DNA from 2 places in the Anoxybacillus sp. CHMUD genome. Region 2 is predicted to be linked to the other one. Evidence: predicted binding sites of a transcription regulator. Region 2 holds the regulator's gene; the other holds the start of a gene.

Region 1 (7,665 bases), on a different contig from region 2:
GAATAACGGAAGAAGTTCATGTCGATGAATTACGACTAAGTGATCGATATGGCAATGTTACATATGTAATTGATTGTGACGAAACAGGTAACGTGACAGATACATGGGTGAAATGGTCATAATTTCCTTGCATTCATTTATGATTTCAATTATATTGAAGAAGGTATAGTTTGTATGTGGGGGATTTATGATGAGGTTTAAACGTCAAGAACCTTTTCGATATCAATTTGGTCAACCGCTTCCGTGTACGTTTCGTATCACACGTATTGGGGAACGGGAAGTAGAAACGGATAAAGGAGCGGCTGAAATTCACGACATTAGTCCACGCGGCATTCGAATGGAAACAGCCTTAAATTTGCCAATTGATTCCGCCAAAGGCGAATTGGAAGTGGAGTTGCAATTTACAATCGTTGATCAACCAATCAACGTGCGTGGGATTGTCATTTGGAAGAAAACATATGTAAACGAATTTCAATACGGTCTTTCCCTAGAGATTTCAAAACAAGAGGAAATACAATTAATTGGTGAAATAAAACGACACGCAGCGATGTATGCGTGGAAAAAAGGAAGTAAGTAGAAGAAGATGTCCGTGTATGAAGTGTCTCCTCTCTGACAGAGGACACTTCAATATGGGACATCTTTTTTCTTTGAAAATTATTTGAAAGCGGTTGACTAACTTGTATATACAAGTTAAAATAGAGGCAGACAAGTTGACTTGTATATACAAGTTACAAAAGGTAATGTAAACGCTTCAACTAAGGAGGAATAAAGGATGCGACAATCTGTGGAGCAAATTGTTCAAGCGGTCGGTGGGAAAGAGAATATTATCGCCGCTACACATTGTGTGACGCGCCTTCGTTTTGCACTAAAAGATGAAGGGAAAGTGGACAAAGAAGCACTAGAAAACATTGATATTGTGAAAGGTTCTTTTTCGGTGAACGGTCAGTTTCAAGTTGTTATCGGACAAGGACTAGTTGATAAAGTGTATAACGAAATGGTTGAAATGACCGGGATTGGTCGAGCAACGAAGCAAGAAATAAAAGACGCTGCAGAAAAAAAGTTAAATCCGTTACAACGTGCCATTAAAACATTAGCTGACATTTTCATTCCGATTTTACCAGCCATCGTCACAGCCGGTTTATTGATGGGGATTAACAATATTTTAACAGGTCCAGGAATTTTTTATGAAGGAAAATCGATTGTTGATGTTCATGAACAATGGCGCGATTTTGCTGATATGATCAACTTAATTGCTAACACAGCGTTCGTCTTTCTACCAGGATTAATTGGTTGGTCAGCGGTAAAAAAATTCGGAGGAAGCGAGCTGCTCGGAATTGTACTTGGTCTTATGCTCGTTCATCCAGCATTACTAAATGCATGGGCATACGCTTCCGCTGTACAAGAAGGAACAGTACCTTATTGGAATTTATTTGGATTTGACGTTCAGAAAATCGGCTACCAAGGTCAAGTGTTACCTATTTTAATTTCATCATATGTGTTAGCAAAATTAGAAGTATTTTTAAAAAGACGTATTCCAGAAGCGTTTCAATTGTTGCTTGTTGCTCCAATTGCGTTGCTTTTGACGGGATTTATTTCTTTCATTGCGATCGGACCTGTAACATTCGGAATTGCAAACGCTTTAACAGATGGTCTTGTCGCACTATTTGATCGTTTTGCTGCATTAGGTGGACTCGTATATGGGGGATTGTACGCTGTTCTTGTTGTCACAGGAATGCATCATACGTTTTTAGCGGTAGATTTACAACTGATCGGTAGTACAGGTGGGACATTTTTATGGCCGATGCTTGCTTTATCAAACATTGCACAAGGTTCAGCAGCACTCGCGATGATGTTCGCAACAAAAGATGAAAAATTGAAAGGTTTATCGTTTACATCGGCTGTATCCGCTTATTTAGGCATTACAGAACCAGCGATGTTTGGTGTAAACTTGCGATTCCGTTATCCATTCATTTCGGCTTTAATTGGTTCGGCAACGGCAGGCATTTTTATTACGATCAATAAAGTAAAGGCGTCTTCTATCGGTGTCGGTGGATTACCTGGCTTTTTATCAATCTTCCCTGATAAATGGGTACCATTTTTCATCGGCATGGCCATTGTTCTTGTCGTTCCATTTACGTTGACATACATCTTGGCAAAGACGAAAGGCGGTAAGTAATATGCATCCATGGTGGAAAACAGCGGTCGTGTATCAAATTTATCCGAAAAGTTTTAAAGATACAAACGGTGACGGAATTGGCGACTTGCAAGGCGTCATAGAAAAACTCGATTATTTAAAAATGCTCGGGGTGGATGCCATTTGGCTCACCCCGATTTACGAGTCACCGCAGCGCGATAATGGATATGACATTAGCGACTACTATCGTATTTATGAACCGTACGGAACTATGGAAGATTTTGAGAATCTTATTAAAGAAGCGCATAAGCGCAACATAAAAATTGTAATGGATATCGTTGTAAATCATACGTCAACAGATCATGAATGGTTCAAACAAGCTCGTTCATCGAAAGATAACCCATATCGTCATTTTTATATTTGGAGAGATGAGCCAAACAATTGGCAATCAAAATTTGGAGGATCTGCTTGGGAATATGATGAACAAACGGGGCAGTATTATTTACACTTGTTCGATGTTACACAAGCTGATTTGAATTGGGAAAACGAAGAAGTACGCAAACGTGTATACGATATGATGCATTTTTGGTTACAAAAAGGGGTAGATGGCTTTCGTTTGGACGTCATTAATTTAATTTCAAAAGATCAGCGATTTTTAGATGATGACGGTTCTATTCCTCCGGGTGATGGAAGAAAGTATTATACAGACGGTCCACGTATTCATGAATTTTTACAAGAAATGAATCGAGAAGTATTTTCGAAGTACGATATGATGACAGTAGGAGAAATGTCATCAACGACAATTGATCACTGTATTTTATATACAAATCCTGAACGTCATGAGCTGAATATGACGTTTAACTTTCATCATTTAAAAGTCGACTATCCAAATGGAGAAAAGTGGGCAGTTGCTGATTTTGATTTTTTACAGTTAAAAAAGATTTTATCGGAATGGCAAATTCACATGCATAAGGGTGGGGGTTGGAACGCATTATTTTGGTGCAATCATGACCAGCCACGCATCGTTTCTCGTTACGGCAATGACGGACGCTATCATAAGCAATCAGCAAAAATGCTTGCGACAACGATTCATATGATGCAAGGAACACCTTATATTTATCAAGGTGAAGAAATTGGGATGACCGATCCGAAATTTGAACGAATTGATGACTATCGTGATGTAGAGTCATTGAACATGTATCGTATACTAAAAGAACAAGGAAAAAGCGAGCAAGAAGTGTTGCATATTTTACAGCGAAAATCGCGTGATAATTCGCGAACACCGATGCAATGGAGCGATGAACCACATGCAGGCTTCACAACGGGAACACCTTGGATTTCTGTGGCGAATAACTATAAAGAAATTAATGTTCAACGAGCATTACAAGATCGAACATCTATTTTTTATCACTATCAAAAACTCATTCAGTTGCGTAAACAGTATGACATCATTACGACAGGGGACTACGAACTCATTTTAGAAGACCATCCTTCGATTTTTGCATATATTCGCAACGGAAACGATGAAAAACTTGTTGTGATTAATAATTTCTACGGACAAGAAACGTTGTTTGAATGGCCAAAACATATAGATATAAGTGAATATACTAGTCAAGTTTTATTATCAAACTACGATGATTCACCAAACGACTTTAAACGAATGACGTTACGTCCGTATGAATCCATTGTTTATTACTTGAAAAAATAATGGTAAAATATTTTTCGGTGATAAACAATGAGTGAAAATAAATATTTATCGATTTACAATGACTTGTTATCAAAAATTGAAAAGGGAATTTTTAAGCCAGGGATGAAAATTCCCTCCGAAAATCAACTCGTTGAACAATATGAAACATCGCGAGAAACGATTCGCAAAGCACTCAACTTGCTTTCTGAACACGGATATATTCAAAAAATTAAAGGAAAAGGTTCAATTGTATTAGATGTTCGTAAATTCGATTTTCCGATTTCGGGGCTCATTAGTTTTAAGGAATTGGCGCAAAAACTTGGAAAACCTTCACGAACAATTGTTGAGCAACTTGAAATAGTCAAACCTGATGAAGTGTTAAAAAAGCATCTTCATGTCACCGCACGAGAGGAAATTTGGAAAGTGGTGCGTGTACGAGAAATTGAAGGCGAGCGCATTATTTTAGACAAAGATTTCTTTAATAAAAAGTTTGTGCCGTTTTTATCTAAAGATATATGTGAACGGTCCATTTATGAATATTTGGAGAAGGAATTGCAATTAAAAATTAGCTTTGCGAAAAAGGAATTTTTCGTTGAAGAATGTAACGAAGAAGATCGCATGTATTTAAACTTAAAGCAATATACGCATGTTGTTGTGGTGCGAAATTACGTTTATTTAGATGATGCCAGTTTGTTTCAATATACTGAATCCCGGCACCGCCTTGATAAATTTCGCTTCGTTGATTTTGCACGACGTATTCATTTGCATTAAAAATAATCCGTGGCATATGCCGCGGATTATTTTGTTTCACGATGTAATGTGTGGCGTTTCAAACGTGGGCAATATTTTCTTAATTCCAGTCGTTCAGGATTGTTACGCTTATTTTTCGTTGTTATGTAGTTGCGATCTCCAGTTTCTGTACATTGTAAAACAACTTTCACACGCATATAGGCACTCTCCTTACAAAGAAAATAGGAATCATTACGTTTTGTATCATAATATAAACTTTGTCAACAATCGTAGCCGGAATCATTCCGACTACGATTGAAGATGCTCTTTCATAAATTGTGGAAGACGGAAACATTGGCTTAAAACATCAGCGTTTGCATATTTCGTTTGCTTTGTGAAGGTGTGAAGTCGGTCAAATAAAATCGGCTGTTTTGCACCAAGAGTGAAGCTCCATAGCCCGCCAGGATACGTTGGCACAGTAGCTGTATATACGTGAACATGCGGGAATAAATGACGAATATTTGCATATGTTTGTTTCAATACATCCATATGGAAAATCGGTGATTGGCTTTGACAAACCATCATTCCATCTTCTTTGAGCGCTTCATGCACACTTTTATAAAAATCGTATTCAAATAATACTTGGGCAGGACCAATAGGATCAGACGAGTCAATGATAATGACATCGTACGTATTCATATGATCTTTCACAAATTGAACCCCATCTTTATACACATACTGTACACGAGGGTCGGAAAGATTTCCAGATACTTCAGGTAAATGTTCTTTACATGCTTGAACAACAAGTTCATCGATTTCGACGAGATGGATTTCTTCTACCTCTTCATATTTCGCCACTTCACGAGCTGCACCACAATCGCCCCCACCGATAATTAAAACTTTTTTTGGCGACGGATGAAGAGAAAGAGGAACATGTGTGATCATCTCATTGTAAATATGTCCATCAATAGAAGTTGTTTGTACAATTCCATCAAGCACAAGCATTCTTCCAAAGTCATATGAGTCTAAAATCATCACATGTTGAAATGGTGAGCGTTCTGAGTAAACGATCTCCTTGATACGATAACTAATCTTTAAATTTTCACGCTCATCTTCTGTTAACCATAGCTGTCCATTTTGCTCTTTTATGTAGTTCATAGCTTCCTCCTCTAACAATGTATTTTGCGCCTTCTTTATATTAATACATTTGTGCATGAGTTTGCAAAGGATGAGAACATCAGATAAAAAAATTGCAATAGTCACTTTATTCGCAAACGTTTACAAAAATAAAGTGTTGACAGTTCTTTTAACATTTACACGAATGCATTGAAAAATAGAAAGAAGAGGAGTAGGATAAGTGTGAAAAATATCACAAAATAGAAAGAGAAGTGAGAAAACAATGGAAGCTTTACAAACATGTAAAGAGCTTGCATTAAAGAAGCGCTCCATTTTGCAAACATCGCCTCTTCAATACATGATTCGTGCTGCGTTGGCAGGTGTATACATTGGTTTTGCTCTCGTTCTTTGCGTACGTATCGGACAATACTTTTATGAGGCGCATTCACCTGTAACGTATTTAGTGAGCGGTATTTTCTTCGGAATTGCCCTTGTGTTGATTATGTATGGCGGTGCAGAACTATTTACAGGGAATACGATGTACTTTACTGTAAGTACGCTTCAAAAAGAAACGACGATTGGTGACACGCTTCGTAACTGGGTGGCGTGTTATAGCGGCAACTTGCTTGGTGCGATTTTCTTCGCCTTTTTGATTGCACAGTCAGGTATTTTTCATGACATTCCGATGGATCATTTACTTTTTGCAATTGCCTTGAAAAAAATGCACGCAACAACGGTACAATTGTTTGTCAAAGGGATTTTATGTAACTGGCTTGTTTGTTTAGCTATTTTTATTCCAATGCAAATGAAAGAAGATATGGCAAAAATGTTTGCGATGATTTTAATCGTTTTCGTCTTTTTTGCTTCCGGATATGAACACTCTATTGCAAACTTTGTTATTTTTTCACTTGCTTTAGCTGTCGAGCATCCAGATACAATTCATGTAGCGGGGATTATCCATAACATCGTACCTGTAACGCTTGGGAATATCGTTGGTGGCTCATTATTTATGGGGGCGTTATACACATATCTTTCATCTAATAAACAATCTACGCCTGCGTGGAAAGGGGCGTTTGGAGTAAGAAAAATATTGAACAAATAAAAAATAGTCGGGATATGTTCTCGACTATTTTTTTATTTGTTATAATAAAGGCTATTATTTTATTTCATTTTTCTGTCTATGGGGGGAGTTACGATGTATTTTCAACAAAAACATGTGCAAAAGTTTATGAACAAATATAAAGATCGAGCACGCTTGCTTATTTCATGCCCAGATCAACCAGGCATTGTGGCCGCTGTCACTACTTTTTTGTACGAAAAGGGGGCTAATATTGTGGAATCAAGTCAATACTCGACAGATCCTGAAGGCGGTACGTTTTTTTTACGAATCGAGTTCGATGCTCCGAATATATCAGAAAGAAGAAAGGCGATAGAGAAGGAATTTGCAACGATTGCACAACAGTTTGAGATGAATTGGCGATTGAGCTTACATACGCATGTGAAAAAAGTAGCGATATTTGTTTCAAAAGAAGAGCATTGTTTATTAGAGTTACTATGGGAGTGGCAAGCGGGTGAATTACTTGCAGATTTGGCTCTAGTTATTAGCAATCATGAGCAAATGAGAGAAACGGTAGAGTCTTTCGGAATCCCATACTATCACATACCGGTAACAAAAGAAACAAAAGAGAAAGCGGAAGAAAAACAAATCCAACTATTAAAGGAACACGATGTGGATGTCATTGTGCTTGCTCGTTATATGCAAATTTTATCACCACATTTTGTTGCAACGTTTCCAGCACAAATCATTAATATTCATCATTCGTTTTTACCGGCATTTGTTGGCGCACGACCATATGAGCAAGCTTATCGACGCGGAGTGAAACTGATCGGTGCCACTTCTCATTATGTAACAGATGATTTAGATGAAGGCCCAATTATTGAACAAGATGTCGAGCGGGTGGATCATAAGCATCATGTAGAAGACTTAAAGCGAATCGGG
Region 2 (7,665 bases):
AAAAAATCATTCGATCCGAGTGATGCCTGCCATTGAATCACTTTTGCAAGAATGTGATGTGAACCCTCAAGATCTTGACCGTATTGTTGTCGCCAAAGGTCCTGGATCATATACAGGGGTTCGCATTGGGGTGACGATTGCCAAAACTTTGGCTTGGACGCTAAACATTCCACTTGTTGGTGTATCGAGTTTAGAAGTGATGGCAGCAAATGCGAAGTATTTTGGCGGGCTTATTGTTCCATTAATGGACGCTCGACGCGGACAAATTTATACAGGCCTTTATAAAGCGGAAGGAGGAAACATTCAATCCATTGTGGCTGATCAAGTCATTTTAGCTACTGATTGGGCAAATGAATTAAAAGCATATGATCAATCCATTTTATTAGTTGGAAATGATAGTGTACTACACGAAGCTACGTTTGTTGAAGTACTAGGTCGTTCTGTTCAAGTAGCTTCAGCGACACTTCACAATCCACGCCCAAGCGAACTTGCATGGTTAGGAATGAACCGTGAACCAGAAGATGTTCATACGTTTGTCCCAAACTATATTCGTTTAGCAGAGGCAGAAGCGAATTGGCTTGCTCGTCAGCAAGAAAGGACGGAATGTTAAGTGAATGTTTCTTTCCGTTTTATGACGATTCAAGATCTTGATCGTATTGTAGAAATTGAGCAGCGTTCATTTACACTGCCGTGGAGTCGTTCCTCTTTTCACCAAGAATTAACGAATAATCCGTATGCTCGTTACATTGTGATGGAGCATGATGGACAAATCATTGGTTATTGTGGCATGTGGCTGGTCATGGATGAGGCACATATTACAAACATTGCAGTATTACCGGAGTTTCGCGGGAAAAAATTAGGAGAAGCACTAATGAAACAGGCGATGGCGTTGGCGAGAGAAGAGGGGGCAAAAACAATGACGTTAGAGGTGCGAGTATCGAATATCGTTGCACAGTCATTGTATCGGAAACTTGGTTTTTTAAATGGAGGTATTCGTAAAAGATACTATTCGGATAATCAAGAAGATGCATTAGTAATGTGGGTGAATTTATGAATAAAAAAGATATGTTTGTCCTTGGAATTGAAACAAGTTGCGATGAAACAGCGGCGGCCATTGTGAAAAACGGACGTGAAATTGTAGCTAACGTTGTCGCTTCACAAATGGAAAGCCATCAACGATTTGGAGGAGTCGTTCCTGAAATTGCCTCCCGTCACCATGTTGAACAAATTACGCTCGTGTTAGAAGAAACGATGAAACAGGCAAATATGGATATAAGTCAACTTGACGCGATTGCAGTAACAGAAGGACCGGGATTAGTTGGGGCGTTATTGATTGGTGTAAATGCGGCGAAAGCGTTGGCTTTTGCACATCGCATTCCGCTTGTTGGCGTGCACCATATCGCAGGACATATTTACGCAAATCAACTTGTACAAGAAATGAAATTTCCGCTTCTGGCGCTTGTTGTGTCTGGAGGTCATACAGAGCTCATTTACATGAAAGAGCATGGGATATTTGAGGTGATTGGAGAAACGCGTGATGATGCGGCTGGAGAAGCGTATGACAAAGTTGCCCGGGCCTTGCAACTCCCTTATCCAGGGGGACCTCATATCGATCGTTTAGCGAAACAAGGGAAACCAATTATTGATTTACCGCGCGCGTGGTTAGAAGAAGGTTCGTATGATTTTAGTTTTAGTGGATTAAAATCAGCGGTTATTAACACGTTGCACAATGCAAAGCAACGTGGAGAAATGATCCGACCTGAAGATATGGCGGCAAGTTTTCAAGCAAGTGTCGTTGAGGTATTAGTGAGAAAAACAATCGAAGCAGCCATGCATTACAGCGTAAAACAAATATTGCTGGCTGGCGGTGTGGCGGCAAATGAAGGGTTACGTACACAATTACAAAAACAAATGAATCAACTGCCAGAAGTCGAGTTAGTTATCCCGCCGTTGTCGCTTTGTACAGATAATGCAGCGATGATTGCAGCAGCGGGAACAGTATTATTTCAACAAGGAAAGCGTGCCACCATGGCATTAAATGCAAACCCAAGTTTACTGTTATAGCAAGAAGGTGTCCCAAAAGCAATGGGGCACCTTTTTCTAATTGTCATACGAATTTTTCTAAGAACAATTCAGCTTGTTGTGGATTATTTTATCCACATACATGTGAATAATGTGGAAAACGTTGATTGTATGTTATTTTATCATAACAAGTTAACCACAACAAAATGGGGGATTTTTCTTTTGTTGTTGTGGATAATGTGGAAAAGTCCGTGAATAACTTATATTTAGGTGTTTTTTCTGTGGATATGTTTGTGTAAAAAGATGGGGCTAGTCCACAAGTGGAGCTAGCCCATTATTATTGTTGTAAACGTTCCCACTGTTCGAATAGTTCATCAAATTTTTGTTTTAGGGCGTCAATGTGCGCTTGTGTGTCTCGAGCTTTTTCATAGTCGTTGTAACAGGAAGGATCATATAATTGTTGTTCATACGTAGCAATTTGTTGTTCGATTTGCTCCATTTCCGTTTCTAGCTGTTCGATTTTTCGTTGTCGTTGTCGTTCTAATTTTTTTCGTTCTTTTTCTTCTTCGTACGAACGTTTTGGTGACAACGATTCGCCCGTTTTAGTTTTTTGGCTAATTTGTCCAAGCTCAAGCAGCTCTGCTTTTTTTGCTACGTAATAATCATAGTCCCCTAAATACTCAACAAGACCGTCTGTGGATAACTCATATATTTTTGTTGCAATTTTGTTAATAAAATAACGATCGTGTGAAACGAATATAATTGTTCCTGGGTATTCTATGAGCGCTTGTTCTAGCACTTCTTTGCTATCTAAATCCAAATGGTTTGTCGGTTCATCTAAAACTAATACGTTTGCCTTCTTCATCATGAGTTTAGCGAGAGCGAGTCGCGCTTTTTCTCCACCGCTTAACGTCTGAACAGGCTTCAATACGTCGTCACCAGAAAATAAAAAGTTGCCGAGAATGGTCCGAATTTCTTTCTCTGTTCTTAATCGATCTTCGTCCCACAGTTCGTCGATCACTCGTTTGTTTGATGTTAATTGTGCTTGTTCTTGATCATAATAGCCAATTTGTACGTTTGTTCCGTAGCGTATTTCTCCTTGTTTTGGATGGAGTTGTTTGATGATCGTTTTTAAAAGAGTTGATTTTCCAATTCCATTGGGTCCAATTAGCGCAATACTATCTCCGCGAGTGATACGGAATGAAAGGTTTGTTGCGATGATGTGATCGTAACCGATTGCTAAGTTGTTAGCTGTCAGCACGTCGTTTCCGCTTGGGCGTTCGATTTCGAAACGAAACGATGCCGATTTTTCATCACCGAGTGGCTTGTCGATGATATTCATTTTTTCTAATTGTTTTCTACGGCTTTGTGCTCGCTTCGTTGTTGATGCACGAGCGATGTTGCGTTGAATAAAATCTTTTAATTTTGTAATTTCCTCTTGTTGTTTTTCATACAATTTTAGTTGTTGTTCAAATTGTTCAGCACGTTGTTGTAAGTAGCTTGTATAGTTTCCGACATATTTTTTTATTTTTGTGCGTGATAGTTCATACACTTGTGTCACGATTTGGTCAAGAAAATAGCGATCGTGGGAGACGATAAGAATGGCCCCATCGTAATTTTTTAAATATTGTTCAAGCCATTGCAACGTTTCCATATCTAAATGGTTTGTCGGTTCGTCTAAAATGAGCAAATCGGGCCTTGTAAGGAGCAGTTTACCAAGCGCTAGCCTCGTCCGCTGTCCACCGCTTAATGTAGATACTTTTGTCGTATAATCGTACTGTGAGAAGCGGAGACCATGAAGAACCGAACGAATATCTGCTTCATATTGATAGCCGCCTTTTTCTTTGAATTCTGTTTGTAAACGATCATATTGCTCAAGTAGGCGCTCATAGTCAGCATCATGTAAACTCATTTGTTGTTCTAGTTCACGTAATTGTTTTTCCATTTGTTGTAGCGGGGCAAACACATCGAGCATTTCTTCCCAAATGGAACGATGAGCTTGCAACCCTGTATATTGATCTAAATAACCGATCGTTACGTGTTTCGGTTTAATGATTTCGCCTGTGTCGTATGACAACTGTCCGGCAATGATTTTTAATAATGTCGATTTTCCCGCGCCATTTCTTCCAACTAACGCAATACGGTCTTTTTCTTGTATTTCAAGCTTAATGTCTGATAAAACTTGTTCCGCTCCATATGATTTGGATAGTTGATTTACTTGTAAAATGATCATTCTTTCTCACCTCAATCTTCTTTTGATAGTGTAACGTACTTTCTTGATATTCGGCAACACTAGTGTACGAATAACAAATTTGACAAAAATAATAATAAAGGGTACAAAGGAAAGACAGAATGAAAAAAATAGTGTATAGTTTAGAAGTGGGGAGAATTTTTTAGACGTATAGGAGAGAAAAATGAAAGCGCTAACTATTTGTGAAAGGAAATGTGGGGGATTGACTCGTGAATAATGAACAACCAAAAATTCCGCAGGCGACCGCAAAGCGACTACCGTTGTACTATCGTTTTTTGAAAAACTTGCATGCATCAGGCAAGCAACGTGTATCTTCAGCGGAGTTAAGCGAAGCTGTAAAAGTCGATTCAGCAACGATTCGCCGTGATTTTTCATACTTTGGTGCGCTTGGAAAAAAAGGATACGGATATAATGTGAATTATTTGCTGTCGTTTTTCCGAAAAACGTTAGACCAAGATGAAACGACAGAAGTAGCGTTATTTGGCGTCGGTAATTTAGGGACAGCATTTTTGAACTACAATTTTAGCAAAAATAACAATACGAAAATCGTAATGGCGTTCGATGTTGATCCGGATAAAGTGGGAACAAAAGTCGGAGGGGTTCCGGTTTATCATTTAGATGAATTGGAAGAAAAGCTTGGAGGGATTACGGTAGCGATTTTAACCGTTCCTGCTCAAGTTGCCCAGCCGATTACTGACCGACTTGTTCAAAAAGGCATTAAAGGGATTTTAAACTTTACGCCTGCTCGCTTGCATGTGCCAGAACATATTCGTGTTCACCATATTGATTTAGCGGTCGAATTGCAGTCACTCGTTTACTTTTTAAAACATTACGGAAATGAGTAAACCTCCCGTTTACGAGCGGGAGGTTTTTTTTCGTAAAGAACGAATTCCTGCGCCGAAATCAAATGTAGCAATTAAAATAAATAGCATCGTTGTGATGTCCCAAATACCATCATCGGCGGTATGGACAGCAAAATAAGTAAATAAAATGCCAGTGAGAAAATAAAACAACGGTTCAGACTTCATGAAAACAGCCTCCAAATTACGAATTGCATTCGTTCTGCCTCACGCATAATGCTTTCGATTTCTTCAGCAAATAATGTTTGAATTGCAACGACAAAGGTGTTCATCAGTACATGTGCTGCAATAGGTACGATAATACGCTTTGTTTTGACATATAGGAAAGCAAATACAAATCCCATCGTTGCATAAAGAAGCAAATGTTCGAACTCTAAATGAACAACAGCAAATAAAAGCGAGCTGATGATGGCTGATAAGAAAAAGTTATATTTTTGATACAGCGTTCCGAAAATAATTTTTCGAAAAATGATTTCTTCTAAAACTGGACCAACGATTGAAGTGACGAGCATAAGAGCTGGTGTAAGTTTGACCATTTCGACGATCCGTCTCGTGTTCTCGGACCCCATTTCGACCCCAAAGAGGTGTACTTCGATGTTTGCTGCAACGCCTTGGGCGAAAAGAGCGAGCAAAAACCCCCCAATTGCCCAAAAGAATGACATGCCAATCGATGCTTGATGGCGATCATATGAGTATTTCATATCTTCTTTCATAAAATAAAGAACGAGAAAAAGAGCAATCGAGAAACTAATAACAGCCCAATAACCAGAAGCGATCGAAAAAGCTATTTCTTTATTTGATGCGTTGACAAAGCCGCTATGTGCAAGTAAAGGGACGCCGACTAAGCTCGATAGCTGCATGGCGATATATGTAATGATGACATACCAATATTGTTTTTTCACATGGTCAACCCCTTTTTACAAAATAAATACTTTTTCATTTTACCATATTTTTTGTATGAATTTCGAAAGGAAAGACATAATGAAAGAGGGAAATATGTATTGAAAAATTTTTAACTTCCTACTTGCAAAATTGAAAAAAGTTCATTAATATAATAAGTGTGTTAGCACTCAATAAGAATGAGTGCTAATAACGGAACGAAAATCTAATTAAGGAGGTCGTTTGCCGTGTTGAAGCCACTAGGCGATCGTATTGTCATTGAATTAATTCAAACTGAAGAAAAAACAGCGAGCGGAATTGTCTTACCAGACACAGCAAAAGAAAAACCACAAGAAGGAAAAGTTGTGGCAGTTGGTTCAGGTCGCGTTCTTGATAATGGTGAGCGCGTAGCTCCAGAGGTAAGCGTTGGTGACCGCATCATCTTCTCAAAATATGCGGGTACAGAAGTAAAATATGATGGAAAAGAATACTTAATTTTGCGTGAAAGTGACATTTTAGCTGTGATTGGTTAATCGTTCGCCTGATAACATATAAAGCGTACAAAAATACTTAACAAAAAAAATCATCATCAAGGGGGTAAGATGTATGGCAAAAGAAATTAAATTCAGCGAAGAAGCTCGTCGTGCGATGTTACGCGGTGTAGATAAATTAGCTGATGCAGTAAAAGTAACATTAGGTCCAAAAGGTCGTAACGTTGTATTAGAGAAAAAGTTCGGTTCTCCATTAATTACAAATGACGGTGTAACGATTGCGAAAGAGATTGAATTAGAAGATCCGTTTGAAAATATGGGTGCGAAGCTTGTTGCGGAAGTAGCAAGCAAAACAAACGATGTTGCTGGTGACGGTACAACAACAGCAACTGTATTAGCACAAGCGATGATTCGTGAAGGATTGAAAAACGTAACAGCTGGTGCGAACCCAATGGGTATTCGCAAAGGTATTGAAAAAGCTGTTGCAGTTGCGGTAGAAGAATTAAAAGCGATCTCTAAACCAATCGAAGGTAAAGATTCTATCGCTCAAGTTGCAGCTATTTCTGCAGCTGACGAAGAAGTTGGTCAACTTATCGCTGAAGCGATGGAACGTGTTGGTAAAGATGGCGTCATTACATTAGAAGAGTCTAAAGGTTTCACAACAGAATTAGATGTTGTGGAAGGTATGCAATTTGACCGTGGTTATGTATCTCCATACATGGTTACAGACTCTGATAAAATGGAAGCTGTATTGGAAAATCCATACATCTTAATTACAGATAAAAAAGTTTCAAGCATTCAAGAACTTCTTCCTGTATTAGAGCAAGTTGTTCAACAAGGTAAGCCATTGTTAATTATTGCTGAAGATGTAGAAGGCGAAGCGCTTGCAACATTAGTTGTGAACAAACTTCGTGGTACATTCACAGCTGTTGCAGTTAAAGCGCCTGGCTTCGGTGATCGTCGCAAAGCGATGCTTCAAGATATCGCGATCTTAACAGGTGGCGAAGTTATCACAGAAGAGTTAGGTCGCGAATTGAAATCAACAACAATTGCTTCCCTTGGTCGTGCAGCGAAAGTTGTTGTAACAAAAGAACATACAACAATCGTTGATGGCGCTGGTCGTGCCGAAGACATTCAAGCACGCATCAACCAAATTCGTGCA

What was found. Region 2 encodes Rex, which represses fermentation and respiration genes when NADH is low (regulators of the CRP and FNR family bind a similar motif). Its sites were predicted from a motif close to TTGTGAAATATTTCACAA; they were not measured.
Region 1: a site for Rex is predicted at 5,908-5,925, ahead of ETB99_RS04625 (formate/nitrite transporter family protein). Genes of this name have one in related genera too.

Annotation. Positions count from the first base shown of each region.
Region 1 is NZ_SDLG01000005.1:4,387-12,051, reverse strand. Features, by position in the region: gene parC (DNA topoisomerase IV subunit A) at 1-122, shown strand, start outside; gene ETB99_RS04655 (PilZ domain-containing protein) at 191-577, shown strand; gene treP (PTS system trehalose-specific EIIBC component) at 773-2,176, shown strand; gene treC (alpha,alpha-phosphotrehalase) at 2,178-3,842, shown strand; gene treR (trehalose operon repressor) at 3,870-4,592, shown strand; gene rpmG (50S ribosomal protein L33) at 4,619-4,768, opposite strand; gene speE (polyamine aminopropyltransferase) at 4,860-5,708, opposite strand; gene ETB99_RS04625 (formate/nitrite transporter family protein) at 5,950-6,768, shown strand; gene purU (formyltetrahydrofolate deformylase) at 6,862-7,665, shown strand, end outside.
Region 2 is NZ_SDLG01000030.1:5,921-13,585, reverse strand. Features, by position in the region: gene tsaB (tRNA (adenosine(37)-N6)-threonylcarbamoyltransferase complex dimerization subunit type 1 TsaB) at 1-610, shown strand, start outside; gene rimI (ribosomal protein S18-alanine N-acetyltransferase) at 611-1,054, shown strand; gene tsaD (tRNA (adenosine(37)-N6)-threonylcarbamoyltransferase complex transferase subunit TsaD) at 1,051-2,064, shown strand; gene ETB99_RS13950 (ABC-F family ATP-binding cassette domain-containing protein) at 2,360-4,255, opposite strand; gene ETB99_RS13945 (redox-sensing transcriptional repressor Rex) at 4,483-5,118, shown strand; gene ETB99_RS13940 (YdiK family protein) at 5,128-5,301, opposite strand; gene ETB99_RS13935 (CPBP family intramembrane glutamic endopeptidase) at 5,298-6,035, opposite strand; gene groES (co-chaperone GroES) at 6,261-6,545, shown strand; gene groL (chaperonin GroEL) at 6,619-7,665, shown strand, end outside.